Regions from separate parts of the Labrys sp. F242 genome, predicted to be linked through region 2. Evidence: predicted binding sites of a transcription regulator. Region 2 holds the regulator's gene; the other holds the start of a gene.
What was found. The regulator PhoB, encoded in region 2, activates phosphate uptake and scavenging genes when phosphate is short. The targets are predictions, from matches to a motif close to TGTCATNNANCTGTCAT.
Positions count from the first base shown of each region.

Region 1: the regulator PhoB is predicted to act here: its motif matches at 6,774-6,790, upstream of ACZYTC_RS27915 (YdcH family protein).

Region 1 covers NZ_JBVASG010000005.1:319,309-334,116, forward strand. Annotated here, with positions in the region: gene ACZYTC_RS27885 (ABC transporter substrate-binding protein) at 402-1,445, shown strand; gene ACZYTC_RS27890 (ABC transporter permease) at 1,516-2,415, shown strand; gene ACZYTC_RS27895 (ABC transporter permease) at 2,412-3,197, shown strand; gene ACZYTC_RS27900 (ABC transporter ATP-binding protein) at 3,218-4,297, shown strand; gene ACZYTC_RS27905 (creatininase family protein) at 4,339-5,163, opposite strand; gene ACZYTC_RS27910 (DUF6600 domain-containing protein) at 5,258-6,421, opposite strand; gene ACZYTC_RS27915 (YdcH family protein) at 6,581-6,760, opposite strand; gene ACZYTC_RS27920 (YdcH family protein) at 7,128-7,352, shown strand; gene gcvA (transcriptional regulator GcvA) at 7,419-8,339, opposite strand; gene ACZYTC_RS27930 (hypothetical protein) at 8,470-8,757, shown strand; gene ACZYTC_RS27935 (DUF1013 domain-containing protein) at 8,957-9,676, opposite strand; gene ACZYTC_RS27940 (DUF1444 family protein) at 10,059-10,922, shown strand; gene ACZYTC_RS27945 (DUF1192 domain-containing protein) at 10,937-11,128, shown strand; gene ACZYTC_RS27950 (TetR/AcrR family transcriptional regulator) at 11,151-11,747, opposite strand; gene ACZYTC_RS27955 (MFS transporter) at 11,859-13,067, shown strand; gene rpmE (50S ribosomal protein L31) at 13,607-13,834, opposite strand; gene mgtE (magnesium transporter) at 13,982-14,808, opposite strand, start outside.
Region 2 covers NZ_JBVASG010000001.1:22,647-37,454, forward strand. Annotated here, with positions in the region: gene ACZYTC_RS00105 (helicase-related protein) at 537-4,031, shown strand; gene ACZYTC_RS00110 (RNA-binding S4 domain-containing protein) at 4,077-4,394, shown strand; gene ACZYTC_RS00115 (RrF2 family transcriptional regulator) at 4,558-5,004, shown strand; gene ACZYTC_RS00120 (aldo/keto reductase) at 5,087-6,037, shown strand; gene ACZYTC_RS00125 (YciI family protein) at 6,123-6,479, shown strand; gene ACZYTC_RS00130 (RNA polymerase sigma factor) at 6,498-7,736, shown strand; gene ACZYTC_RS00135 (hypothetical protein) at 7,755-8,492, opposite strand; gene phoB (phosphate regulon transcriptional regulator PhoB) at 8,633-9,334, opposite strand; gene phoU (phosphate signaling complex protein PhoU) at 9,348-10,067, opposite strand; gene pstB (phosphate ABC transporter ATP-binding protein PstB) at 10,103-10,930, opposite strand; gene pstA (phosphate ABC transporter permease PstA) at 10,927-11,769, opposite strand; gene pstC (phosphate ABC transporter permease subunit PstC) at 11,781-12,785, opposite strand; gene pstS (phosphate ABC transporter substrate-binding protein PstS) at 12,958-14,004, opposite strand; gene ACZYTC_RS00170 (ATP-binding protein) at 14,248-14,808, opposite strand, start outside.

The DNA.
Region 1 (14,808 bases), on a different contig from region 2:
AACGCGTTCAAGTGGAAACGTCGTTTTGCTCTAACTCTCTCGTTTCGATACGTTTTTCGATCGCTGGTGGTTCCACCAAATCGTAAAACACCTTCGCACGGAATTCCAAAACCCGGACACGCAAAAGCCCGGCTCATCCGATGGCCGGGCTTTTTCACTTCCTAACGGATCGAGCGGGCGTCGTAAACCCGTAAAAATCGCTGCAAACAGTGAATATTGAGGCTGTCATATATGACGGCCACTATTGACACAAAAGTGTCAACCGTCATTGATACCAGCGCCGCTGTAAAAACCTTTACGGAAAAATGGGCCGGCGCGGCACCATCTTAGGAGTTGGACAAATGAGCAGGAAAACGTGGCTGGGTATCGCATCGGTATCCGTGCTGGCCTTGGCGGCTTCGATGGGCAGCGCGTTGGCCCAGAGCCAGGAGCTGATCGACGCCGCCAAGAAGGAAGGCCAGCTCACCACGATCGCGCTGCCGCATGACTGGTGCGGCTACGGCGCCATCATCGAGGGCTTCAAGGCCAAGTATGGCCTCAAGGTCAACGAGCTCAATCCGGACGCCGGTTCGGGCGACGAAGTCGAGGCCATCAAGGCCAACAAGGGCAATACCGGCCCGCAGGCGCCCGATGTGATCGATGTCGGTCTTTCCTTCGGCCCGACCTCCAAGAAGGATGGCCTGATCCAGCCCTACAAGGTGGCGACCTGGGCTTCCATTCCCGACAATGCCAAGGACGCCGATGGCCATTGGTACGGCGACTATTACGGCGTGCTCGCCTTCGAGGTGAACAAGGACATCGTCAAGAATTCGCCCAAGGACTGGAGCGACCTGCTGAGCTCCGACTACGCGAATGCCGTGGCACTGGCTGGCGATCCCCGCACAGCCAACCAGGCGATCCAGGGTGTCTATGCCGCCGGCCTGTCCGCCGCCAAGGGCGATGCCAGCAAGGCTGCCGCCGAGGGGCTGAAATTCTTTGCCGAACTCAACAAGAAGGGCAATTTCGTGCCCACCATCGGCAAGGCCGCCTCGCTCGCCCAGGGCGCGACCCCGATCGTGCTGCGCTGGGACTACAACGCCCTTACCGATCGCGACACGCTCAAGGGCAATCCGGATGTCGACGTGGTGATTCCCGCCAGCGGTGTGGTCGCTGGCGTCTATGTCCAGGCCATCAGCGCCTACGCACCGCATCCCAATGCCGCCAAGCTGTGGATGGAGTATCTTTATTCCGACGAAGGCCAGATCGGTTATCTGAAGGGCTATTGCCATCCGATCCGCTTCAACGACCTCGTCGCCAACAAGAAGATCCCGGCGGACCTGCTTGCCAAGCTTCCGCCGGCGGAAGCCTATGCCAAGGCCGTGTTCCCGACACTTGATGAGCAGGGCGCTGCCAAGGCCGAGATCACCAAGGATTGGGACAGCGTGGTCGGCGCCGCCGTCAAGTAACATCGTTTGTCATCTCCTGCGCGTCCTGTCCGGTTTCTCCGGGCAGGACGCGTGCTATTGTGGTCGCCGCATGAATACCACCGCAAACACTGCCCCAGCTGCAGCTCCAGGCTCGGCCAGAGCCAGTGGAGGGCTGGCCGTGCTGGGCATGGCGCCCTTCGTGCTCTTCGCCTTGCTCTTCCTGGTGGTCCCGACGGCCTTGCTGCTGGTGGGGGCATTCTTCGACCGGGAGGGGCATTTCACCTTCGGCAACATCTTCGAGCTGTTCACCAATCCGGCGATCGTTTCGTCTTTCTGGCTCAGCATCAAGATCAGCTTCGCCTCGGCCCTCGGTGGTGCCTTCATCGGCTTCTTCGTGGCCTATGCGGTCATTCTCGGTGGCCTGCCGGAGTGGATGCGCGGCGCCGTGATGACATTTTCGGGGGTCGCCTCGAATTTCGCCGGTGTGCCGCTGGCCTTCGCCTTCCTGGCTACGCTGGGGCGGGTGGGGCTCGTCACCGTCCTGCTGCGGGACTGGCTCGGCTTCAACCTCTATTCGACCGGCTTCAACATTCTCAGCTTTACCGGTCTGACCGTGGTCTATCTTTACTTCCAAATTCCCTTGATGGTGCTGGTGATCGCGCCAGCTCTCGATGGATTGAAGCGCGAATGGCGCGAGGCCAATGCCGTGCTGGGCGGCAGCAATTTCCACTATTGGCGGCACATCGCCCTGCCGATCCTGCTGCCGAGCATATTGGGCGCGACGTTGCTGCTGTTTGCCAATGCCTTCGGCGCGGTGGCGACCGCTTATGCGCTTACCGGATCCAGCCTGCCGATCATTCCCATCCAGCTCTTCGCCCAGATCCGCGGCGACGTGCTCAGCAATCCCAATCTGGGCTACGCCATCGCCTTCGGCATGGTGGTGATCACCAGTATTTCCAGCGGCGCCTATATCTGGCTGCGCAGCTATAGCGAGCGGTGGGTGCGATGAAGAAATCCTCCGTGCTGTCCTGGCTGATCATCCTGCTGGCAATCAGCTATTTCATCATCCCGTTGCTCTCCACCTTCGAGTTCTCGCTGCGCATGCTGCGCGGGCAATACAGTTTCGAAGCCTATCGCGTGGTGTTCGCCCAGGCGGAGTTCCAGAACGCGTTCATCCGTTCGATCCTGCTCGCGCTTGCTACGATCATTCTGAGCATCCTGCTGGTGGTGCCGGCGGCCTATCTGGTGCGCCTGCGCCTGCCGCGATGGCGGTCGCCGGTGGAGTTCGTCACGCTGCTGCCGCTGGTCATTCCGGCAATCATCATCGTGTTCGGCTATATCCGCATGTTCAACTCGTCGTCCTGGCTGCCTTTGACCGATAGCGAATGGACCACGGACCTCCTGCTTACCTTCGGCTATGTCGTGCTGGCGCTGCCCTATATGTACCGTTCCGTCGATGCAGGCCTGCGCGCTATCGACGTCAAGACGTTGACAGAGGCGGCCCAGAGCCTGGGTGCCAGCGGTTTCACCATCCTGTGGCAAGTCATCCTGCCGAACATTCGCTCGGGCGTGCTCAGCGGCTCCTTCATCGCTTTCGCTATCGTCATCGGCGAATTCACCTTTGCCAGCCTGCTCAACCGGCCGGTCTTCGGTACTTATCTGCAATTGATCGGCGCGAACCGGGCCTATGAGCCCTCGGCGCTCGCCATCGTTGCCTTCATCATCACCTGGGCCTGCATGGGCCTGTTGCAATTGGTCGGACGCTCGCGCGGCGCCCGGCCGGCACGCTGAAACTGCTACTGGAGGTCAAGATGTCCTTTCTCGAGATCACCGGGCTGCAGAAGAGCTTCGGCGCCAACCAGGTGGTGAAGCGTTTCGATCTGTCGGTCCAGAAGGGGGAATTCATCACCCTGCTCGGTCCCTCCGGCTGCGGCAAGACCACGGTCCTGCGCATGGTCGCCGGTTTCGAGTCGCCATCCGCCGGCTCGATCCGCATGGACGGCAAGGAAATCACTGGCCTGGCGCCCAACCAGCGCAATGTCGGCATGGTGTTCCAGGCCTACGCCCTGTTTCCCAACATGACCGTGGTCGAGAATATTGGCTTCGGCCTGAAGATCGCCAAGAAATCCCAGTCCGAGATCGACGCCCGCGTCAAGCAGATGCTGGAGATGATCAAGCTGCCGCAGATCGCTGATCGCTATCCCTTCCAACTCTCCGGTGGCCAGCAGCAGCGCGTGGCCCTGGCGCGCGCGATTGCGGTGCGCCCGAAGATCCTGCTGCTGGACGAGCCGCTCTCGGCGCTGGATGCCAAGATCCGTGTGTCCCTGCGTGACGAGATCCGGGTGCTGCAGCAGGAACTCGGCATCACCACCTTGTTCGTCACGCATGATCAGGAAGAGGCGTTGTCGATGTCCGACCGCGTCGTGGTGATGAGCGCCGGGCAGATGGAACAGGTCGGCACGCCCTTCGAGATCTACAATTTCCCCAAGACGCGCTTTGTCTCCTCTTTCGTCGGCACGCTGAATTTCCTCACGGGCAAGGTCGTCGATGCCGCTGCCGGGCGCTTCTCGGTCGATGGGCAGGAGGTGATCACCAGCCGTGGCCTGCAGGGTGCCAGCAATGGTGAGACGCGCACGCTGGCCTTGCGCCCCGAAGCCGTGGTGCTGGGCACCGGCGGCGAGGGGCGCAATAGCCTCACCGGTCGCATCGAGCTCGTCAGCTTCCTCGGCTCGATCGTGCGCATCCGAGTGCGCTTCGACGAGAACGTGGTCTCGCTCGACACCTTCAACAATCCGGGTGCCCCGCCCCCGCAGATGGGCGAGGACGTGACGGTGTCCTTCGGCCGCGGTGATCTGCAATTGCTGGAAGAGGTCGAGAAGGTCGCGGCCTGAGGGCTGCATCCTTCTCTCCTTGCGGGAGAAGGATGCAGCCCTCATTCCTTGAGCGGCCCGTTCCTCAAACGTGAAAGATCGAAGTCCCGGATATCCCTGAGCAGGTCGACCAGCGCCTGGGCGCCGAATTCGGCCGAGAGTTCGCCATGTTCCGGCGTTGCTTTCCCAGCATCGCCCGCCGCGCCCTCGGGGCGGATGTCCTGGGCCATCCAGCCGAAGCCGCCGGGACGGCCGGTGCGCAGATATTTGAAGGTCTGCTCCATTTCGTAGGTGACCGGACGGAAGTCCTTGGCCTTGTCCATGCGCACGAGGTCGGGCTGGAAGGCGAGCATCAAGGCTGTCTCGATCTCGCCGGCATGGATGCCCAGGCGCGTCTCGTCATCCGAAAAGGCGCCCTTGGGGTAGCCGAACATGTGCCAGGAGGTGAAGGCGACCAGCATGCCGTGGCGCACGCGCAATTCGCGGGCCACGATATCCATCGCCGCCATGTTGCCGCCGTGGGAATTGACGATCAAGAGCTTGCGGATACCGGCCCGGTGCACGCTTTCGCCGATCTCGACCCAGGCCCGGATTACAGTTTCGGCCGAAAGGCTGAGGGTGCCTGGGAATTCCAGATGTTCGTTGGATTTGCCGATGGTCTGGATCGGCAGGAAGGTCGCGGGAATGTCGGCGGGAATCAGCGGGATGGCGCGGTCGAGATAGCCCTGCATGATCATGCTGTCCACGCCAACCGGCAGATGGGGCCCGTGCTGTTCCACGGCGGCGATCGGCAAGACGGCGATCCAATCGGCGGTTTCGCCGGTGCGGAAATCCTCCGTCGTCATCTCGAACCATTGGCGGCGGGGCAGGGAAGCGGAGGCGGGCATGATCGATTCCAGGAAAAGGGATGCCCGAACCATACAGCCGCGGGGCGCCATTACAACGCCCCGCTGCATTCTCGGTCCGGCCAGCCAGTGCCTGCTACCAGACTTGCTGGCCGCGATAGGGGCCGGGCGGACGGGGTCTACGATAACGCTGGCCGGAATTGGGTGAAGTCGGATTGTTGGAGGGCGTTACCACCGGGCCCGGCGGCGGGTAGCGAGGCGGCCTCTGGACCACGGGGCCATCATTCCAGACAGGTGGGCGGCGGCGGGCCGGTGGGCTGTAGATCGGTGGCTCGTCGACATAGTCCGGCGCAGGATAAATCCGCCGCCTGCTGCGCGGGGCTTCCGGCGCATCGACCCGGCGCAGGTCGCGCCGTTTGGCATAGCGGGGCGGAGGTGGGCTCCAGGACTTGAAGCGGGGGGCTGCCGGCGTCGGCAAGGCGATGGGCGTGACGGCCGGCGCTGCTGGCGGCGGCGCGCAGGCAGCAGCAAGGCTGTCACCGACGGTCAGCGAGGCGGCCGAGGCGGCGGTATTGAGCCAGAGCAGCCATTCGCCGAGAAACTCGGCCGGCCAGGGCGCAACCGGGCCGGTGTCGTAGTCGATGACGGTTGCAGGCGGCGGCAGCACGAACACGGCAATGCCGCGCACGATCTTGATGCGTGTCACCGGGGCCGAGCCGACGAAGGTGCCGACTGGCACCGCCGAAGCTTCACCCTCACAGCGATTGCCGAGCTTGGCCGTCTCGATGAAGGTCCATTGCCTGTCCACGTTGAAATTGGCCAGGCTGATTTCCTGCTGGTCGGTTGCGGGCGGTGTCGGTGCCCATCCGGTCCAGTCGCCGCCGCCGCGCCAGATTACCCAGGCGGGGCTCCATTGCGTGCCGGGTATCCAGACCCAGCCATTGCTGCCGTCCGAGGCCCAGCGGCCGTAATGATGGATGATCTTGCCCCAGACGGTGGGGTCGTCATAGGTCCAGCCGAAATTGCGGTCATAGACCCAGCGGCAGGCCGGATAGGGGTGCCAGCCAGCAGGCACCACCGAAGGCTTCCAGACCTCGCCATAGCGTTCGGAATAGATGTATTGGCCGTAGCCCGACAGCACGGTCTTGAATTCTTCGAGGCTGGGAGCCTGCGCCTGGATGGCGGCGACGGGCGCGGCCCGCGCCCGGTCCGCGAATGTGGCTGCAGTAGGCAGGATGGCACAGGCCAGCAGGAAGGAAGAAACGAGGCCAATCCCCAGATGGCGTGTCGTGCCGGCCATAGCAAACCCCTCCATGGGTTATTGCTTCGATCACAGCCGATGATGAACCTGTTTGGGGGAGCCGTCCGTATCAATTGGCACAAGGTGGCCACAAAATGAAACCGCCGGTACCGGATTTTGCTCCGGTCCGGCGGTCAGAATGCACCAGCTTCGACTGGTTCAGTGCAACCTCTCGGTGCTCTTCAATCTTGCAATTTCGTCTTTCAGAAGGAGTTTCTTGCGCTTCAGCTCTGCGATTTTGAGGTCATCCGAGGAGGGATGAGCCAGTGCGATGGTGAGTTCTGTTTCGAGAGCGTGATGTTTGCGCTCCAGTTCGACCAAATGCGACTGCACAGGCATTAACGGCTCCTTGTGTCACAGTTCCGACATTCAACGTTCTCACGAAACGGTACGCATGTCGAAGGAAAATCGTGGATTCTCGCCGTGAATCGATTGTGCAAAGCAACAATAAATTTAGTCAGAACAATAGCTTACCGCACGGTAATGCAGTGTGGAAGAGCCAAAAAGAATGCTGGATCAAAGGCCTAGGAAGGGCTTGTGAAAGTTGTCCGGCAAGCTTTGCCAAACGGGTGTAAATAGATGGCGATATCTTGCCGCAGCGCTTGCGGGCGAGAAATCGGCTCGGCATAGTTCGGCACCGTGCCCGAAGGGGCATGGGGCGGCAGGACGGTCCAAATACCGAGGCTGCCATTCGGAATGGAAGGGTATGGGCTTGTCAAATCCACTCACCGAGGAGGAGGAAGCCGCGATGATTGCGGAGCTGGGGCAGTTGCGCCAGGAACACCGCGATCTCGACTCCGCGATTGCCGCTTTGGAACAGGTGGGAACTCCCGACCGTCTGCAGCTTCAACGCCTGAAGAAGCGCAAGCTCCATCTCAAGGACCGCATGTCCCTGCTGGAGGACCTGCTGACGCCGGATATCATCGCCTGACGCTTTTGCGTCACCGGCATTGCATGGGGCGCGGGTCACGATAGGGCGTGCGCGCGAACCGGGCCGTCAGACGGCCTTGCCGCTGGCGATCTCGGCCAGCACCCAGTCCCGGAATGCCTTGATCATCGGCTTGTCCGCCTTTGTCCGCGGTGCCACCAAATGATAGGCGAATTCCGGCGCGATCTTCAGCGACAGGTCGAAGGGGCGCACCAGCCGGCCCGCCGCCAGATCGTCGCCGACCAGGCTGGTGTTGCCGAGCGCCACACCCTGGCCGTCGACGGCCGCCTGCAGGGTCATGATCGACTGGCTGAAATGCAGGCCGCGTATCGGGTCGGGTTTGTCGGCCTTGGCGGCCATCAGCCACATGCGCCAATCCGGCCACATCGAATCCTGGCTGTGCCAGTCGAGATGGATCAGGGTGAAATATTGCAGGTCGTTGGGCTCTCGCAGCGGAATGGGTCCATGCAGAAGCTGCGGACTGCAGATCGGAAAGACGTCCTCGACGAACAGGCGGTCCGAGCGCAGGCCGGCATAGGCGCCACGGCCGAAGCGGATGGCGACGTCGACTTCCTGGCGGCTGAAATCGGCGAGCGTATCGGAAATATCGATGCGCATGTCGATGTCGGGAAACTGCTGGCGGAAGCGCGGCAGGCGCGGCACCAGCCATTTGGCCGCGAAGGATGAGCCGGAAGAGACGGTGAAGCTCTTGCGCTGGGTGGTGTTGGCGGCCCTGTGCAAGGCTTCGTCGATGGTGCGCAGGGCGCCGCCGGTCGCTTCGAGCAGTTCCTCGCCTGCATGGGTGAGCTTCATGCTGCGGCTGGTGCGAAAGAACAGCCGGGTGCCGAGGCGGTCCTCGAAAGCGCGGATCTGGCTGCTGACGGCGGCGGGGGTCACGTCGAGCTCGATCGCGGCCTTGGCAAAGCTCAGATGACGAGCGGCGACGGCAAAGGTCCACAATGCACCGAGGCCAGCTCCCGATCTGCTCATGCCCTACCTGTGATCATCAAGTTTTTGTTGATGGTGAAGAAAGGTTTGCTCCATTGATAATCTAGCATAAAGCATTGAAAATAGGAAACATATCGCAAGAGCGTATTTACTTTTTGTTGAGGGTACGAGTATGTCGAGCGTCGAATTCCACGAAGATGAATGGGGCCGGCATTGGAGCTATGCCCCGGCTCTGCACGGGACGCAGGTGCGCCTGCACTACTCGATCGCCGCCATTCTGGTCGAGGGGGCCACATCCTTCGTCGAAGCGATCTCCGCCGGCCTGGCACAGCTCAGGGGGCAGGATCAGACAGTCGCGATGGGGCATCAGCGCGACGTTTATGGCGATGACGATGTCCCGCCGATCCGCTATGCCCGCTATGAGGGCGTGCGCGACGAGTTCGGTCGCCAGCTTCCATAAAGGTGATGTTCCTGGATTCTATCGGATGACAAAAAGGGCGCGATCACCGATCGCGCCCTTTCTTGTTGCCGGTATTAGGTCGCAACGGGTCCGGGAAAGCACGGCTGGAGCCGGCTGCCAACCTCCACAAGCAAAAGGGCTTTTCCGCGCTGGCGAAAGAGCCCTTTCAAGTGGTGGATCTGAGCTGGCCGCCTGGGGCTCAGTCGTCCTTCTGCTTGATACCCTTGAGCTTGGCGAACACGTTGGCGACGTCCAGTTCGTCCTCCTCTTCCGCCTGGCGCGGCGTGTTGCCAAGGGAGGCGAAGGGATTGTCTTGCCTATGGCCGCGATCAGCCGTCGGTCCGGTGGTGATTTCCGCGGGCAGCAGCGTGGCGCTCTCGGGCTCGGGCGGCCGATCCTTGGAGGCGCGGGCGACTTCGAAATCGAGATCGATCTGGGTGCAGAGACCGAGCATGACCGGATCGGCCGGGGCCAGCTGCGCGGTGTTCCAATGGGTGCGATCGCGAATGGCGGCGATCGTCGTCTTGGTGGTGCCGACCAGACGCATGATCTGGGCGTCCTTGAGTTCGGGATGGTTCTTCACCAGCCAGAGAATGGCGTTGGGGCGATCCTGGCGCCGCGAGACCGGCGTATAGCGCGGGCCCTTCTTGACCTTGGCGATGGCGATCTTGACCTTCGGCTCGGCCAGCCGGAGGCGGTGATGGGAATCGCGCTCGCCGCGGGCGATCTCCTCGCGGGTGAGCTGGTTGGCGATCACAGGATCCTGGCCCTTGATGCCGGCCGCAACCTCGCCATCGGCAATGCCCTTGACCTCCAGCGGATGCAGTTTGCAGAACTCGGCGATCTGGTCGAAGGTGAGGGCAGTGTTCTCAACCAGCCAGACGGCGGTGGCCTTCGGCATCAGCGGGGCGGTCGACATTGGCATCTCCTCGGAAAGCATGAGCCCGCTGCCGCCTCGCTCCAGCCTCCTGGAACGAAGCCCGACGCGAGCTGATTGTCGGGATTCATACCTCATATAGTCGTCGTTCGCCCGAAAGGGAAGCCTGTTGCACCGCTTTCCCGCCAGGATTGTCGACAGGGAGCCATCCTGGCTATGGTGATCCCCTCGGTGCGGGCAGGTGGGAGCGGACGGGATGGCAGGGCGGAGCCCAAGCAAATTCCTCCTGATTGTGCCATGGGCACGATCAGGAGGAATTTGCAGGATATCAAACATTGGCAGAGTTTTCTGGCGGGCCGCATCCGCGGGCCGCACCGGAAAACTCTGCTTAGACGGGATCGGACGCCGCCGGGTGATGGAAGCGATGGTGGGGCTTGTGGTTGCCGGTGTCCCGGCCGCGGCGGTGGGCGCTCCCGAGAGCTTTCGCGAGGAAGTGGTCAGCCTGCTCCGCCGGCACCGGCCCGCTTTGAAATTCACTCTGCCCGGCGATGACCCCGAGAGCGTGCATGTCAAGGTCGGCGAAGATACCAAGCAGGTCTATCTCGGCAATCTGCAGCGCCAGCTCGGCACGGCGCGGGGGGCGGACCGGGAGAGCCAAATCCTTACTTTCTTCGATGGTATCCTGGCCGTCCGGCCCGCCGATGACGACGAGCGCAGGCATTGGCAGGATGCGCGTGCAAAACTGCGCCTGCAGATCGTGCCTATCGAATATCGCCAGCAGGCCAAGGAGCTGATCTCGCGCGATCTGACGGCCACGGTGGTGATCGCCTATGCGCTCGATCAGGGTGAGCGCTATTCCCTCGTTACGACGGATGATCTGAAGACATGGGGCGTCAATGCCGACGCCGTTCACGAAGCAGCCTTGTCGGGGTTGGAGGCCGCCTCCGGCGCGCTGGCGATCGGGGCCAAGAAATCGGCGAGAGGCCAGGGCGCCTCCGCGACCATTCTGACCCAGGATGGCTATGATGCCGCCCGCCTGCTGCTGCCCTCGATCCGGCAAAGGCTGCTGAAGGCGCTGGGGAGCGACCTTGTGATCGCCGGCATTCCCAATCGGGATTTCCTGGTGGCCTGGACGCCCGACTTTTCGGCAAGGGCTGATTTTGCCGCGAAAGTGAGCGAAGATTCCAAGTCGCGCTCACATCCGCTCACGGACGAGCTTTTTGTGCTCGATGCCAATGGGTTTAGAATGGCGACGACGGCGGAACTCGCCGAGCAGCGCCGTATTTGATGTGAGGAGACGAAATGGCGATTTTCGACGAAGAGCCGCGAAAGGTGCCGGTGGCACATCAGATCGGGCAGGACCTCTCGACCTTGTCGCTGCATGAGCTCGACGAGCGCATCGCGGCCCTGAAACAGGAGATGGTGCGCCTGGAGGAAGCCAAGGCCCGCAAGGCAGCCTCGCTTTCGGCAGCGAGTGCCTTCTTCAAGACTTGAGCCTGTAAGCCAAACCCGCCGTTCAGGCGGGGTGACGCAGGAGGCCGTTCAGCAAGGCATGAAAGGCCTTCACCGCCTGCTTGGACGCCGCCTGTGGATCGGCCGCATTGGCGATCCATTGCGAGGCATGCCAGGTGGCGCCATTGACCAGCCGGGCTGCGGCCTCCGGGTCGACATCGGCAAGAACACCGTCCCGCTTCAGCGCGGCCAATGTGGCACTCATCGAGGCGATGCAGCCATCCTGGCTCGGCCATTGTGAGGGATCGCCGAGGAAGGCCGGGCCGTCGCGAAACAGGATACGCTGGATTTCGGGCTCCAACGCCATCTCGATATAGGCCGAGCATTCGGCGACGAAACCCTGCCAGGGATCTTCAGCCTGGGCCGAAACGGCGGCGAGCCGCTTGGACATCTCGGCGTCGAGTTCCGTGATCACCGCCGCGAGCAGGCCCTTCTTGTCGCCGAAATGGTGATAGAGAGCGCCGCGCGTCAGGCCGGCAGCCGCCGTGAAATCATCCATCGACGCTTCCGCATAGCCGACCGTGCCGAAGGCGGCGCGTGCCGCGGCCACCAGCTTGGTGCGGGTCTCGGCGATCATTTGTGCTCGCGGTTTGCGGGCCATGTCCTCTCCTTTGCATACACCGCGTATATTAGTTGACATACGAGACGTATGCAACTATGTCGAATACATACGTTGCGTATGTCAGCGCATCCTTTTCCCTTGGAGTGCCCGATGTCCAATCCCTACAGCCTGATCTTCCGAGCGCCGGGGGCAAAGGCCTTCGCGGCTGCCGGTTTCCTGGCGCGCCTGCCACTTGCGATGGTGACCATGGGTATCGTTGCCATGATCTCGCAGACCCACGGCGAATATTGGCTGGCCGGCGCCGTCTCGGCGACCTTCGCCCTCGGCAATGCCTTCATGTCTCCGCAGATCTCCCGCCTGGTGGACCGCCACGGCCAGAGCCGAGTCCTCATTCCCGCGACGAGTCTGTCGGTTGTCGCCTTCTCGGTTCTGCTCCTGGCCGCGCATTTCCATTGGCCGGCATGGATCTTGTTCGTTGCGGCCCTGTTCGCGACCACCATGCCCAGCATGCCTGCGATGGTCAGGGCACGCTGGTCGGAGCTCTATCGCGATACGCCGCAATTGCACACTGCTTTCGCCTTCGAATCGGTGGCCGACGAAGTCGTTTACATGGCTGGATCCATCCTTTCGGTCGGGCTGAGCGTGGCGTGGTTCCCTGAGGCCGGTCCGCTGGTTTCGACCGTGTTCCTTGCCGTCGGCACGGCGCTTTTCGTGATGCAAAAGTCCACCGAACCGCCCGGCCGCTTCACCGGCCCCAGTGCTTCCTCGGCCATCCGCTTGCCCTCGGTGCGCATCCTGACTTTCGTCCTGATCGCCATCGGCACCATCTTCGGAACGGCAGAGGTCACGGTGATCGCCTTTACCAAACAATTGGGGCAGGCGACGGCAGCCAGCTTTGTCCTCGCTGGCTACGCCGCCGGCTCCCTCATTGTCGGCCTGGTGTTCGGGGCGTTGAAGCTGAAGACGCCGCTCGAGCGTCAATTCGTCATTGCCATTGCGGTAGCCGCGGCCACAACTGTGCCGCTGCTGTTCGTTTCCAATGTGGTGATGCTGGCGCTGTTGCTGTTCTTGTCGGGTGTATCGATCTCGCCGACACTGATCACCGCCATGGGTCTGGTCGAGCGGCATGTGCCGGCGGCCAAGCTCACCGAGGGGATCACCTGGGCGATGACCGGCATCGGCATCGGCATGGCGGTCGGCTCCTTCGCCTCGGGCTGGGTTATTGATCGCTTTGGTGCTGCCGACGGCTTCTGGATCTCTTTTGCGGCCGGTATCGTCGCGCTCACGGCTGCGCTGCTGGGTTCGTGCAGGCTGACGCCGGTAGCGAAGGAGGACGGGCTATGCGCGGCGGCCGCCTGACTAAAGCATTTTCCAAAGAAGTTGATAGATTTCTTGATTAAGAAAAATACGTCAAAACAAAGAGTTAGAGAAAAATGCGACTCGGATAAGGCACGCTTTGCTCTCGAACCGGCGGGCGTTAACCGAATATCAAGAATTCCGCGATAACCTCACGCCATTCCAGCTCGCTGGATGTTCGAGTGGCTCCTGTTCACTCTGTTTGACGCCTCCCTGTTTCGACTTGGACAAGCCGCGATCATCCGTATCGCGGCTTCTTTTTGTGTGTGGGGGGCGGATCTTCGGATCCGCCTGGAGGCGCGAGGCTCGATGGAAGAGCAGGGCGGGTCTGAAGACCTGCCTCCCACGACCAGGACAGCCCAAAAACAAAAGCGGACCCGAAGGCCCGCTCTCATCGTCCCAGCCATGTCTGCTAGAGCAAAACGCGTTCAAGCATGAACGCTTATTTACTCTAACTCTTTGTTTCCAAGCCAATCCAAAGGATTAGCTTGAGCGTCTTTGCGATTCTTGCCAATTCCGTCAAATCGCAAATCGCTCTAGGCTCAGCGCTTGAAGCTGATGCCGGCAAAGCGCTGGTTGAACTTCGACACGCGGCCGGCGCGGTCGAGGAGCTGCTGCGAACCGCCGGTCCAGGCCGGATGGGTCTTGGGGTCGATGTCGAGCTGAAGGGTGTCGCCTTCCTTGCCCCAGGTCGAATGGGTGTGGAACTCGGTGCCGTCGACGAAGACAACCTTGATCTTGTGATAGTCGGGATGAATGTCGGACTTCATGGGGTCAAATCCTGCTCTGTGCCGGAGCGCTACCCCGGTCGGACAAGTCAAATTCGAATGAGTGGGCGGCTCGATAGCGCAATTTCGGTCCGGATACAAGCACCGCTCCCGCATTTCTCACATGCGGGAAACGTCATCTCGCCGGGGCTACAGCAATGTTCCCCGCAGAATGACCAGGGCGACGGTGAAATAGATGACGAGGCCGGTGACGTCGACCAGCGTCGCGACCAGGGGCGCAGAAGCGCTGGCGGGGTCGAAGCCTACCTTCTTGAGAATGAAGGGTAGCATGGAGCCGGTCAGCGAGCCGAAGGTGACGATCGCCGTGAGGGCGCAGCCGATGGTCAGGGCCAGCAGGGCCCAATGCGGCCCGTAGTCGTAGAAGCCGGCCTTCTGCCAGACCACGATGCGCACGATGCCGATCAGGCCGAGGATTGCGCCAAGCACGATGCCGGTCGGCAGTTCGCGCAGGGCGACCCGCCACCAGTCCTTTAGCTTCACCTCGCTCAGCGCCAGCGCGCGGATGAGCAGGGAGGTTGCCTGGGAGCCGGAATTGCCGCCCGAGGACATGATCAGCGGGATGAACAGGGTGAGCACCACTGCCTTTTCGAGTTCGCCCTCGAAGAATTGCATGGCGCTCGCCGTGAGCATCTCGCCCAGCAACAGCACTGACAGCCAGCCCGCGCGCTTCTTGATCATCGACCAGAAACCGATCTGGTCATAGGGATCGTCGAGGGCCTCCATGCCACCGAACTTCTGGGCGTCCTCGGTGCCCTCGGCCACGATCGCGTCGATGATGTCGTCGAAGGTGCAGATGCCGATGACATGCATGCTGTCGTCGACCACCGGCACCGCCAGGAGGTCGTATTTGGCGATCAGGCGTGCCACTTCCTCACGGTCGGCCGTTGGCGCGACGGTGATCGGCTTGTCGAAGCGGGCGGCCGTCAGCACCGAGGCCTTGGGATCGGCGGTGATCA
Region 2 (14,808 bases):
TCGGTGATTCGCTCTCGCTTCGTTCAGACGCCGTTCCAAGCGTTAATGGCCTGTCGGAAGGCCCCGAAAGCCCGTTCCAGAATGGGAAACGAGCCGGCGTGTCGCTGCTGTCGGGAGCGGATGCGGTGTTAACCCTGTTCAGGCAAGGGGCTCCCGTCGCGCCAACCTTCCTGACATCAGCCGAACAGAGCAGGAATTCAGCCGGGGCAGCGATTCGGGCGCTTTTCGTTCCAATCCCGTTCGGGGGGTTAAATTTCGGCCGCCCGCGCCCATATTTGCGTTTCATGGCGAGACAGAATGGCGTGTGTCTGGTACCAGAATGCAGGAAATGCCCGCAAAGGTCGTATTTCCTTGACGTCGCGGGGCAATGGGTGTCCGGCAAATCCTGAATCGGGGGCTTCGGCTTCCCCAAAAGCGATTTGACGAAATCGCGCCGAATCGCAAAGACGCATCGAAACAAGGAATTAGAGCCAGGAAGCGTTATCGCCAAAACGCGCTTTGCTCTGTGAAATGACACCCGAAAGACCGCCGACTTGATGCTGCCTCCCATCCTGCCCCCATCCGTGCGCGCACGCGGCGTTACAGCGGTGCTGGGGCCGACCAATACCGGCAAGACCTATCTGGCCATCGAGCGCCTGCTTGGCCATGGCGCTGGCATTATCGGCCTGCCGCTGCGCCTCTTGGCGCGCGAGGTCTACAACAAGCTGGTGGAGCGGGTCGGAGCCGAGTTCGTGGCGCTGGTCACCGGCGAGGAAAAGATCAAGCCCGACAAGGCCCGCTACTGGGTGGCGACGGCGGAAGCCATGCCGCGCGATCTGGAAGTGCCGTTCGTGGCGCTCGACGAGATCCAGATCGCCGCCGATCTCGAACGCGGGCATGTCTTCACCGACAGGCTGCTCAACCGCCGCGGCACGCATGAGACGCTGCTGCTCGGCTCGGCGACGATGAGGCCGATCATCGAGAGACTGATTCCGGGCGTCAACGTCGTCACTCGGCCGCGCCTGTCCCATCTCCTGTTCGCCGGTGACCGCAAGCTGACGCGTCTGCCACGGCGAACCGCCATTGTCGCCTTCTCGGCCGACGAGGTCTATGCCATCGCCGAACTGATCCGCCGCCAGCGCGGCGGCGCCGCCGTGGTGCTGGGAGCGCTGTCGCCGCGCACCCGCAATGCGCAGGTGGCGATGTATCAAAATGGCGATGTCGATTTCCTGGTGGCCACCGATGCCATCGGCATGGGGCTCAATCTCGATGTCGACCATGTCGCCTTTGCCGGTGACCGCAAATTCGACGGCTATCAGTTCCGCCGCCTGACGCCTGCCGAGTTCGGGCAGATCGCCGGCCGTGCCGGGCGCCATGTTCGCGACGGCACCTTCGGCTCGACCGGACGCTGCGATCCTTTCGAGCCCGAACTCGTGGAGGCCATCGAAGGCCACAGCTTCGACAGCGTGAAAGTGCTGCAGTGGCGCAATCCGGCCTTGAATTTCACCTCGGTGGAGGCGCTCCAGGCCTCGCTGTCGGCCACGCCGGAGGAGCAGGGCCTGACCCGGGCTCCCGACGCCGACGACATCCGGGCCCTCTCCATCCTCGCCCGCGATGAGGAGGTGAGGCGCCTCGCCAAGGGAGGGCAGGCCGTGGCGCGCCTGTGGGAAGTGGCCGGGCTGCCGGACTATCGCAAGATTTCCCCTCATTCTCACGCCGACATCATCACGAATCTCTATGGATTTTTGATGCGTGAGGGTAAGGTCCCCGACGACTGGTTCGCCCGTCAGGTCGCCATGTCGGATCGGACCGACGGCGATATCGATACGCTCTCAACGCGTATCGCCCATATCCGAACCTGGACTTTTGCGGCAAATCGGCTTGACTGGCTGAAAGACCCCGCTCATTGGCAAGGTGTCACACGCAGTGTGGAGGACAAGCTCTCCGACGCATTGCATGAACGGCTTGCCCAACGCTTTGTCGACCGTCGCACCAGCGTGCTGATGCGGCGCCTTAGAGAAAACGCTATGCTTGAGACTGAAATTACCAAGACCGGCGATGTGATTGTCGAAGGGCAGCATGTCGGAACGCTGCAGGGTTTCCAGTTTGCACCCGATCCGAGTGCCGGTGACGGTGAGAGCGGCCGTGCCTTGCGAGCCGCGGCAGCCAAGGCTCTGGCTGGCGAGATCGAGACGCGCAGCCAGAAATTCGCGCAGGCGCCCGATACCGAATTCGCCCTGGCGGCGGATGGCACCGTGCGCTGGATCGGCGAGCCCGTAGCCAAGCTCCTCGGTGGGGAAAGGCCGCTCGCCCCGCGCATCCGCCTGCTGGCGGACGAGCAATTGACGGGCCCCGCGCGCGATTCCGTGCAGACGCGGCTCGACATCTGGATCGGCAACCATATTACCCGCCTGCTCGGGCCGCTGCTGCTGCTGGACAAGGCCGAAGATCTGCAGGGCCTGGCCAAGGGAATCGCCTTCCAGCTCGTCGAGGCGCTGGGCGTGCTCGACCGCTCCAAAGTGGCCGAGGACCTCAAGCAGCTCGACCAGAACCAGCGTGCTTCGCTGCGCAAGCATGGCGTGCGCTTCGGCGCCTATCACATCTATCTGCCGATGCTGATGAAACCGGCGCCCCGCGCGCTCGCGGCGCAGCTCTGGGCTCTCACCCATGGTGGCCTCGACCAGAAGGGGCTCGACGAGATCCCGCATCTGGCGGCATCCGGCCGGACCTCGATGCCGGCCGACAAGAGCATCGACAAGGGACTTTATCGCCTTGTCGGCTATCGCGTCTGCGGTGAGCGGGCGGTGCGGGTCGACATTCTCGAACGCCTTGCCGATCTCATTCGCCCGGCGATTGCCTATCGTCCAGGCACCACGGTAGGCCAGCCGCCGGCCGGCGCTGCCGATGGCGACAGCTTCATTGCGACCGTGCAGATGACCTCGCTGGTCGGCTGCTCGGGCGAAGACTTCGCCTCGATCCTGCGGGGCCTGGGCTATCGCTCCGAAAAGCGCAAGGGGCCGGCGATCACCCACGAGATCAGGCTGCCTGCGCCGACCGAGCCTGCAGCCCCTGTCGAGGCTGCCGCCTCTGACGCGGCGAATGGGGCGGAGGCGGCCGAATCAAGCCAGGAGGCCACGCCGAGCCCGGCCGAGATCGATGCCATGGAGGCGATCGGCTCGCCGCAACATGAGCACAGCTTCGAGGAAGTCGCCGAGGCTGCCGGGGAGACGGCGAACGAAACGCCGGTCGAGGCGATGCCCGGCATCGAGGCGCCAGCGGAGGAAGCCCAGGGGGAGGACATTCAGGCTGAGGAGACTCAGGCCGAGGAAGTCCAAGTCGAAGAAGCTCAAGTCGAGGCAACTCAAGTCGACGAAGCGCCGGCAGACGAAGCTGTGGCTCCGGAGACGCCCGCGGAAGCGAGCGAAAGCGCCGAGATTGCCACCGGTGAAGCTGCAGCCACCGTCGAAGCCTCCTCCGAGGCACCTGCCTCCGAGACGCCTACCGTCGCGGCAGGCGTGGAGGAAGTGCCGGAGATCGAGGTCTGGCGTCCGGCGCGCTTCGAGCGTCATCAGCGCCCGCATCATCAAGGCCGCCCCCAGCACGGCAACCGCCAGCCGGGCGGGGAGCGCAAGCCGGAGGCCGGCGGCGGCTTCCGCCGCGGCCGCCCCGCGCCCGTGGACGGAGCGGCGCCGGCCGCGCCGGCTGAGGGGGCGGAGGCCCGGCAAGGCGAACGGCCAAATCGCTTCGAACGGCCGCGTCGCGATGATCGCGGCAATGGCCGGCCGCGCGAAGAAAACCGGCCCGGAGATCGCAAGCCGGCCGGAGAAGGAGGGCGCCGCCAGGGCGATGCCCGTCCCGATCGTGGCTCTCGTCCCGATCGCGGCCCGCGTCCCGATCGCCAGGATCGGGGTGGTGAGCGTCCGCGCAACTGGTCGAGCGACTCCAAGCCGCAGGGACGCGAGTCCAATCGCGCCCCGGATCCGAACTCGCCCTTCGCCAAGCTCCTTGCCTTGAAGGAGCAGATGCAGGGCGGCAAGTCGGACAAGAGCTGATCCCAAGAATCGGATTCAAGGAACCGGATTCGAGGAACCTGACCTATGGACCAGGCCGGCAGCCAGGATCGTCTTCGGATCGATAAATGGCTCTGGCATGCGCGTGTCGTGAAGACACGCTCTCTGGCAGCAAAATTGGTGGCGGACGGTCATGTCCGCCTCAACGGCACCCGAATTGATACGCCTGCCAAGGCGGTCAAGCCCGAGGATGTTCTGACCATCGCGCTGGAGCGTACCGTCAGGGTCTATCGCATTCTCGCGCTCGGTGAGCGCCGGGGGCCTGCCAGTGAGGCCCAGGGGCTATACGAGGATCTCTCTCCCGAACCGCCGGGCAGGCCCAAGACCTTGCCTGAGATGAGCTGAGATCCTTCTTTGCGATCACGGGCGTCCTCGCCTGCATCTTTCTTTCCACATGCGCCTTGGTTTCGAGCCCCTCCTTCGTTGGGGTAGACCTTCCGATTCGATCGATAATCCCTATATTCGTGATAGACAGGATAGACTTCTGTCACGCGGAGCAATCAGGGCGATGCTGACGAACAAGGGCAAATATGGTCTCAAGGCGCTGGCGCATCTGGCCGGCCTGCCGGCCGGCGAGACGGCGCAAAGCCAGGAAATCGCCGAGGCAAACCGCATTCCCAAGAAGTTTCTCGATGCGATCCTGGGTGAGTTGCGCGTGGCCGGCATCGTGCGCTCCAAGAAAGGCAAGGGCGGTGGCTATATGCTGGCCCGCGAGGCCAGCCAGATCAGCGTCGGCAATGCCATCCGGGTCCTCGACGGTCCGCTCGCGCCGATCGCCTGCGCCAGCCACACCGCTTATCAGCCTTGCCTCGACTGCCCGGATGTTCCAGGTTGCACCGTACGCCTTTTGATGCGGCGTGTGCGAGACCTTTCTTCCGACCTGCTCGACAACATGTCGGTGGAAGAGATGCGTCGGGCAGGTGGCGGGGAACAGGAACTGACCTATTCGATTTGAGTTCCCTGCGGCCCTGGAGGCCGAGCCGGCACGCTTTCGTGCCGGTCAGGTCCATATTTTGTCATGATCATGGAGAGCATTTATGGAAAAACGTGCGATTGGGCGGTCTGATCTTTCGGTTGCTCCGTTGGGCCTGGGCGGCAATGTCTTCGGCTGGAGCGCGGATGAGAAAGCCTCCTTCGCTGTCCTCGATGCTTTCGTTGGGGGCGGCTTCAACCTGATCGACACGGCGGATGTCTATTCGGCCTGGGTTCCCGGCAATCAGGGCGGTGAGTCTGAAGCCATCATCGGCAAATGGATGAAGGCCCGCGGCAATCGCGCCGACATCGTGCTCACCACCAAGGTCGGCTCGGAAATGGGGCCCGGCAAGAAGGGCCTGTCGCGCGACTATATCCTCAAGGCGGCCGAGGATTCCCTGCGGCGCCTGCAAACCGATTACATCGACCTCTACCTCTCCCATTGGGAGGATCCGGAGGTGGATCTGGAAGAAACGCTCTCCGCCTATGACGAGTTGATCAAGGCCGGCAAGGTGCGCGTGATCGGCAATTCCAATCATAGCGCCAACACCATGTTCAAGGCGCTGGCTATCAGCACCAAGGAGATGTGGCCGCGTTTCGAGAATCTGCAGACGCACTACAATCTCTATGACCGCGCCGGCTATGAGAACGAGCTCGAGGCGTTCTGTCTCAAGAACGAGATCGGCGTGACCAGCTATTTCTCGCTGGCGAGGGGGTTCCTCTCCGGCAAATATCGCAGTGAGGCCGATTTCGCCAAGAGCAACGCGCGTGGCGGCGAGATGGCCAATTATCTCAACGAGCGGGGCCTGCGCATCCTGGCCGCTCTCGATGCGGTAGCCGAGGCCAAGAGCGCCACACCGGCCCAGGTCGCCATTGCCTGGCTTATCGCAAGGCCCGGCATCGTCGCTCCGATCGCCAGCGCCACCAGCGTCGAGCAACTTGGGGACCTGATCAAGGCGACCGAACTCAATCTGGGTTCGGGCGAGATCGAGCAACTCACCAAGGCGAGCGCATAATTTTCGTCCTGCTGTCGAAAGTGAACGGGATGGCGCGTCATTGTCATGCCGGCGCATCATGCGCCGGCGGAGACAGGAGAGACCCATGCAGTTCGCGATTCTGATCTACAGCAACGAGGAAGCCATGCTGAAGGTGGACCCCGCCAATAAGCAGGCTGTGCTGGCCGCCTATCAGGCCTATACGGAGGCCCTCAGATCGGCCGGTGCTCTCGGCCCGTGGAGCCGTCTGCGCCCCACGTCTGCGGCGACGACCGTGCGCCTCGCCGACGGCAAGACCCAGGTGCTCAACGGCCCCTTCGCCGACACCAGGGAACAACTCGGCGGTTTCTACATCATCGATGTGCCGGACCTGGATGCCGCGATCGGCTGGGCTGCGCGTTGCCCGAGTGCAGCCATCGGTACCATCGAGGTCCGGCCGGTGTGGGACCCCAAGGATTATTGAACCAAGCGAGCCGATCCGGTGCCTTCCGCCCCCGCCGTCGAACTTGCCGAAATCGTCGCGCGACGCAGCTATGGCAGGCTCGTCGCCCTTCTCGCGGCACGTTCGGGCGACATTGCGGGGGCGGAGGACGCCCTGGCCGACGCCTTTGCGGCGGCTTTGGAACATTGGCCGGCGGGCAGTGTGCCCGCCAATCCCGAAGCCTGGCTCCTGACCGCGGCCCGGCGCCGGCAGATCGACGCGGCCCGCCGCGCCAAGCTGCGCGGCGAAAAGGCGGACGAGGTCATCCGCCATGTCGAGGCCCTCGCCTCCGAGCAGGCCGAACAGCCTGTCATTCCCGATGAGCGCCTGCGCCTGATGTTCGCTTGTGCTCATCCCTCGCTCGATGCCGCCGTGCGCGCGCCCTTGATCCTGCAGACGATATTGGGGTTCGACGCCGGCGCGATCGCCAGCGCCTTCCTGGTTTCACCTGCGGCGATGAGCCAGAGATTGGTGCGGGCCAAGCTCAAGATCAAGCAGGCCGCCATCCCCTTCCGGATCCCGGAACCCGACGAGTTGCCCGGTCGTCTCGAAGCGGTACTGGAGGCCGTCTATGCCGTCTATGCCGAGGGCTGGGCCGATCCCGAAGGGGCGCAGGCCCGCGAGCGCAATCTGTCGGTGGAAGGCATCTGGCTCGGCCGGTTGCTGGTCTCGCTCCTGCCCGGCGAGCCGGAAGTGCTCGGCCTGCTGGCCCTGATGCTGCATGCCGAGGCGAGGCGGGCTGCACGCCGTAGCCCGGTCGGCGACTATATCCCGTTGGAACAGCAGGATACCACGCTTTGGGATGCCGCCCTGATCGAGGAGGCTGAGGCTTTGCTCGCCAGGGCCGGGCAGGCGCGACAGATCGGTCGCTATCAGCTCGAAGCCGCGCTGCAATCGGCCCATGCCAATAGGCGCATCTGCGCGACGACGGACTGGGCCGCGATCGTCACGCTGTATGAGGCCTTGGTACTACTGACCGCGTCCCCCGTCGCTGCCATCAACAGAGCCGTGGCGCTCGCCCGTCTTGCGGGACCGCAAGCCGGATTGGCCGGGCTCGACGAGGTCGCCAGCGACAGGCGGATCGCCGATTACCAGCCTTATTGGGCTGCACGCGCGGACTTGCTGGCCCGCGCCGCAAGGCAGGAGGAGGCCCGCAACGCCTATTCGCGGGCGATCGGGCTGGAGAGTGATCCCGTCATCCGCCGTTATCTGCAAGGGCGCCTGGCGGCTCTGGGCTGATATCGGCGCCTGCAGAAGCTATTGGGGATAGCGGCCATTGAAGGGCGGGGCCTCGATCCACCATTGCGGTGTATAGGCGCGCTTGATCGGGCAACGGATCAATGTGTCTTCATCGAGCCACAGCTGCCGCTCGGGGGCGGGGGTCATCACGATGGTTTCCGCCGTGCCGGAGCGGCCGCTTCGCAGGGCCTGGTCCTGCGCCGGCGAGCTGCCGCATCGAAGCTGCAGCGTCGCCTGGAACTTGGCGCTGGAAGGCTCCTCGCCATCGGCCTCGATGACCGCGCAATATTTGCCGTAGAGCTGGATGGCAGGACCGGCTGCCCGTAGAAGCTGCACGGAAACCCGGTTGCCTGGCGTCGCCCCCTGCTTGTCGCAGCCATCGTCCTGCAAGGCATAGATGCCGTCGGCATAGTTGCCCGCCTTCTGGGCATAGGACGTGCGCGTGGCGGGCGCGCGTCCGGCCTGCCTGACGGACAAGACGGTCCTGATCTGCATGCTGCCATCGGGTGCGACCTCCACCATGGCCTCGACCTCGCATCGCGAGCCTTCCTTGCAGATACCGGCGACCTGCTCCTGCATGTCGCTGTCGGCTGCGATGAAGCAATCCTTGCCGATATAGGAGCCCGCCAAGCCGGAGCCGGTACCGAACTCGCCCGAACACAAGGTTTTCTTGAGCTTGGCCGCTGCGGCATCGCTGGGAAGCAGCGCCAACGAACTGGCAGTCAAAAGCGACGCGACGAGCAAGGAACGGATCATGGCAACCCCGGCATTTTCTTTGGCAAGTCGTCTTATCGCAAGCCTCTGAAATCGCCTAGATCGGGCGAGTACCGGGTACGTGATGCGACAAGGCCGGCGGTGAGCCGCCGGCCTTGGTGTCGGGCGATGAAATATCCGTCCTAGGCCTGCTTGGCGAAGGTCTCGTCGAAGGAATAGCCGGCGCCGCGAACCGTGCGGATAGGGTCGATCTCGCGCGTGCGGTTCATCGCCTTGCGCAGTCGCCCGACATGCACGTCGACCGTGCGCTCGTCGATGTAGACGTCGCGGCCCCAGACGCTGTCGAGCAATTGCTCGCGTGCGAACACGCGTCCCGGCGCCTGCATCAGGAATTCGAGCAGGCGGAATTCGGTCGGGCCGAGGCGGATCTCGCGATTGCCGCGATGAACGCGCTTGGTCTCGCGGTCGAGGGAAATGTCACCGGCCTTGAGCAGGGAGGCGACGTGATCGGGCTTGGCCCGACGCAGCAGAGCGCGGACGCGGGCCGAGAGTTCCGGCACGGAGAAGGGCTTGACGACATAATCGTCGGCGCCGGTGGCCAGACCCCGCACACGCTCGGTTTCCTCGCCACGCGCCGTGAGCATGATCACGGGCAGGCGCTCGGTTTCCGGCCGCATGCGGATGCGCCGGCACAATTCGATACCCGACAACCCCGGCAGCATCCAGTCCAGCAATACCAGATCCGGCACGCTTTCGCGCAGGCGGATCTCGGCATCGTCACCGCGCGCCACACTGTCGACCTCATAGCCTTCGGCTTCGAGATTGTAGCGCAGCAGCAGGGTCAATGCTTCTTCGTCCTCGACGATCAGAACCTTGGGAGGCATGGCCTATCCCTTGTTACTTAGCCGGCACAGGAAGGTCGACGAGATCGGTGCTGTTGTCCGCCTTGGGCCGCTCGCCGGCCGGCGATTCACCGGTCACCAGGTAATGCACCGTCTCGGCGATGTTGGTGGCATGGTCGCCGATGCGCTCGATGTTCTTGGCGCAGAACAGCAGATGGGTGCAGAAGCCGATATTGCGCGGATCTTCCATCATGTAGGTCAGCAATTCGCGGAACAGCGAGGTGTACATCGCATCGATCTCGCCGTCCGAACTCCAGACCGAGAGCGCTTCTTCAACATTGCGCTGGGCGAAGGCGTCGAGGACCTGCTTGAGCTGCTCGAGCACCAGGTCAGCCATATGGTCGAAACCGCCGAAGAGCTGGGCCGGCTGCGCATGGCTGTGGATGGCGACCACGCGCTTGGCGACGTTCTTGCCGAGGTCGCCGATGCGTTCGAGATCGTTGGCCACCCGCAGGGCCGAGACGATTTCGCGCAGGTCGAGTGCCAGTGGCTGGCGCTTGGCGATGACCAGGATAGCCCGGTCCTCGACCTGGCGCTGGAGCTTGTCGATCGCCAGATCGAGCTCGATCACGGCCTTGGCGCGCTGGGTGTCGCGCTTGAGCAGGGCTTCGACGCTGTCGGCTACGCTCTTCTCTGCATAGCCACCCATTTCGGCGATCATGTTGCGCAATTCGCGCAATTCCTGATCGAAGGATGTAACGATGTGGTCGGACATGCCGCCTCCAAATGAATTCGACGCTGGCCGAGGGATCAGCCGAAGCGGCCGGTGATGTAATCCTGTGTACGGCTGTCGTTCGGGGTGGTGAACATCTTGTTGGTCTGGCCGACCTCGATGAGGTCACCCAGATAGAAGAAGGCCGTCACATCCGCGCAACGCGCCGCCTGCTGCATATTGTGCGTGACGATGACGATGGTGAAGTCCCGCTTCAATTCGTCGATCAGTTCCTCGATCTTGGCGGTCGAGATCGGATCGAGCGCGGAGGTCGGCTCGTCCAGCAGCACGACTTCGGGCTTCACCGCGATGGTGCGGGCGATGCACAGGCGCTGCTGCTGGCCACCGGACATGCCGAGCGCAGAGGCGTGCAGGCGGTCCTTGACCTCGTTCCACAGGGCGGCCTTGGTCAGGCACCATTCGACGCGTTGATCCATTTCCGCCTTGGAGATCGACTCATGCAGGCGCACGCCGAAGGCGATGTTGTCATAGATCGACATCGGGAAGGGCGTGGGCTTCTGGAACACCATGCCGATGCGGGCGCGCAGCACTGCCGGATCGATCTCCTTGCCGATGACGTTCTGACCATCGAGCAGCACGCGGCCCTTGGCAGTCTGGCCCGGATAGAGGTCGTACATGCGGTTGAGCACGCGCAGCAGGGTGGACTTGCCGCAGCCGGAAGGGCCGATCATGGCCGTGACCTGCCGGTCGATCATGTCGAGATTGATGCCCTTGAGCGCATGCTTCTCGCCATAGAAGAAGTCGAGATTCTCGACCTTGAGCTTCACGGCGGCAGCTGGATTGGCGATGGGGCGTTCGGCAACCGCGATGGAGGCTTGTGGAGTAGCGGACATGGGATCACTCATTTCTTGGGAGCGAGCACGAAGCGGGTCAGAATATTGAGCGCCAACACGCCGGCGGTGATGAGGAGGGCGCCGCTCCAGGCCACCGAGACGGCCTTGGGGTCGGGATAAGGCGCGAGCTGGTAGATGGCGGCCGGCAAGCTGGCAAAGGCATTGCCGAGGTTGAGCGACCAGTTGGAATTGCCGAAGGCTGTCAGCAGCAGGGGTGCGGTCTCGCCGGCGGCGCGGGCCAGGGCCAGCAGGATGCCGGTGACGATACCGGTGCGGGCCGAGCGCCAGGTCACGGAGGTGATGACCTTCCACATCGGCGACCCCAGCGCGAAGGCGGCTTCGCGCAGGCTGATCGGCACCAGGGCCAGCATGTCCTCGGTGGTGCGCACGACCACCGGCAGGATGATGATGGCGAGGGCGACCACGCCGGCCCAGCCGGAGAAGCCGCCCGTCGTCACCACGATCATCTGGTAGACGAACAGGCCGATCAGGATGGACGGCGCCGAAAGCAGGATGTCGTTGATGAAGCGCACCGCGTCGGCGAACTTGCTGCCGCGCCCCGCCTCGGCGAGGAAGGTGCCAGCCATGATGCCGATCGGCGCGCCGATGAGGAGGGCGAGCAAGACCATGGCGAAAGAGCCGACGATGGCATTGCGTAGGCCGCCATCAGCCATGTCCTTGGTGAAGAGGTCCAAGGTCAGCGAGGGCAGGCCCTCGCGCAGCAGGGTGTACAGGATCCAGGCGAGCGCCAGAAGGGAGATCGCGGCAAAGCCGATGGAGACGACTTTGTAGGCGTAGTCGAGGGCACGACGGCGGGCGAGGCGGGCGTTGCCGTGGGCGAGATGGGCCATGATGCTCTCCCTTACTTGGCGTTGCTGCGCACGAGCATGCGGGAGATCGCAAGCACGATGAAGGAAATCACGAAGAGCACGAAACCGAGCTCCAGCAGCGACTGGCTGCGCAGCGAGCCGGCAGGCGCGTCGGGAAATTCGTTGGCGATGGTGGAGGCGATGGTCGCCCCCGAGGAGAACAGCGATGCCGATATGCGGTTGGCGTTGCCGATGACGAAGGTCACGGCCATGGTCTCGCCGAGGGCACGGCCGAAGCCGAGCATCACGGCACCGACGAGCGCGGTCCGGCCATAGGGCACCGAGACGTTGCGGAAGACCTCATAGGTGGTGGCGCCGACGCCATAGGCCGATTCCTTCAGCATGGCGGGCACGGCTTCGAGGATCTCGACGAACATCGCGGTGATGAAGGGAATGATCATCAGCGCCAGGATGATGCCGGCGGTCAGCATGCCGGCGCCGTTGGTGGGGCCCTTGAACAGATAGCCGAGCACCGGCACATGCGAGAGGACGGAGATGATCGGCGGATAGATCGTCTGGGCCAGGATCGGCGCCACGATCAGAGAGCCCCACATGCCGAAGATGATCGAGGGCACGGCCGCCAGGAGCTGGATGGCAATGCCGATCGGCCGCCGCACGCTCTGCGGCGCGATCTCGGTCAGGAAGAAGGCGATGCCGAAGGACATCGGCAGGGCGATGATCAGCGCCAGCAGGCCGGTGAACAGCGTGCCGTAGATCATCACCCCGGCGCCGAATTTCTCGGTGACGGGGTTCCAGGCGGTTGACCAGTAGAAGCTCGGCCCGAAATGGGCCAGCGCCGGCCAGCCGCCATAGAACAGCAGCACGACGATCGAGCAGAGCAGGATAAGCACGAGAGAGCCGCAACCATAGAGGGCGGCCTTGAAGATGGGATCCAGGTTGGCGCCAGGAACCGTCTTGGCGCCGGGCGAGGGAGAACCCTGCGCGACCTTTGCAGCCGAGTTGGATGCGTCCAGCGAGGAGTCGGCTATGGCGCTCATGGCGATATTCCGGCCTGTGTTTCGACGGGAGCAAACCGCGTTTAGACGAAAACGCTGGTTTGCTCCGATTCTTTGGTTCGACGCGTCTTTGTGCTTCCTGGCGATTCCGCCAAATCGCAAAACGCTTTTGGGAAGACGACCCGGCGCAAGGTTGCGCCGGGTCGCGTTCAACTTATTCGTAGACAGCCTTGCCGTCGGCAGCCTTCACTTCGCTCTTCCAGGCCGTGCGAACGGTGTCGATGACGTCCTTGGGCAGCGGGATGTAGTGGAGCTTTTCGGCGGTGGCGGAGCCATCCTTGTAGGCCCAGTCGAAGAACTTCAGGACTTCGGCGGACTGCTTGGCGTCCTTGGGATCCTTCGGCAACAGGATGAAGGTGGTGGAGACGATCGGCCAGGAGGTCTCTCCACCGACATCGATCATGGAGACGGCGAAGTCCTTGGCACCCTTCCAGTCGGCCTTGGAGGCGGCGGCCTGGAACGCCGGAACGGTCGGCTTGATGACCTTGCCGTCCTTGTTCTGGAGCTGCGTGGTGGTCAGCTTGTTGTTGGCGGCATAGACATATTCGACATAGCCGATGGCGCCCTGGGTGTTCTTCACCGCACCAGCGACGCCGTCATTGCCCTTGGCGCCCGAGCCGGCCGACCACTGCACCGAGGTGGCGGCGCCGATGCCGCTCTTCCAGTCGGGGCTCACGGCAGAAAGGTAGGACGTGAACACATAGGTCGTGCCCGAGCCGTCGGCGCGGTAGACCGGGGCGATGTCGAGATCGGGGAGTTTCACATCCTTGTTGAGCTCGGCGATCTTCGGATCGTTCCACTTGGTGATCTTGCCCTGGTAGATGTCGGCAATGATCGGGCCGGTCAGCGTGAGCTGGTCGGTGGAAACACCTTCGATGTTCACGATCGGAACGATGGCGCCGATCACGGTCGGGAACTGCAGCAGCTTGGCGGCAGCCAGCTTGTCGGTGGCCATCGGGGCGTCGGAAGCGCCGAAATCGACGGTGCGGTTGGTGATCTGGGTCTGGCCGCCGCCCGAACCGATCGCCTGATAGTTCAGCGCGGTGCCGGTCTTGGCTTTGAAATCGCTGCCCCAGGCATTGTAGACGGGGGCGGGGAAGGTGCCGCCGGCGCCGGTGATGTCGGCGGCATAGGCAGCAGTGGCAGCGATCGTGCTCGACAGGGCTACTGAAGCGGCGAGCGCAAGAAAGGAAAGCTTCACGGTCTATCTCCGTTGTTCTCTGGACAGGGCACGGCGACCGTTCACCGGTCGGCAATCCTGTCTACGTCGCGACTCCTAAAAGCCGGCAGCAACGGTTCTATGACAGTTCGACTATCGTTTTATGACATTTATAATTGTTGTATTTCAATATGATAGGGGAAATGTTGCGATGTGGCCAAAAAGGACGCGACGCAATTGTAAAAAGTCCCGGAAACACCGGCGGCATCATATAGACGCGTCTTCTCAGCCGATCTGATCGATCCGGACCGAGAAAGTGCTGCCTTCCCCGGGCGCGCTTTCGATTCCGAGCCGGCCGCGATGGCGTGCCACGATGTGCTTGACGATGGCAAGGCCGAGGCCGGTGCCGCCCTTCTCGCGGGATTTGGCCGCATCCACCCGGTAGAAGCGCTCGGTCAGGCGCGGCACATGTTCGGCCTCGATGCCCGGACCGTAGTCGCGCACCGTCACCACGGCCTCGCGGCCCTTGCCCTGCGTCTTGGGCAGCGAATCGATGACAATTTCGACCTTGCCGCCGGACGCGCCATATTTGATGGCGTTCTCGACTAGATTCTCGAAGACGCGGATCAACTCGTCCCGCTCGCCGCGAACCTCCAGCGTCGGGATGCGCCTGTCGAGGCTGAGCGTGACGCCCCGGTCCTGGGCGAGGGGACCGAGCGTGTCGGCGACATGGCCGACCACGGCGCTGAGTTCGACCGGTTTGTCGGGCTGGACATGGGCATTGAGTTCGATGCGCGAGAGCGACAGGAGATCGTCGATCAGCCGGGACATGCGATTGGCCTGGGA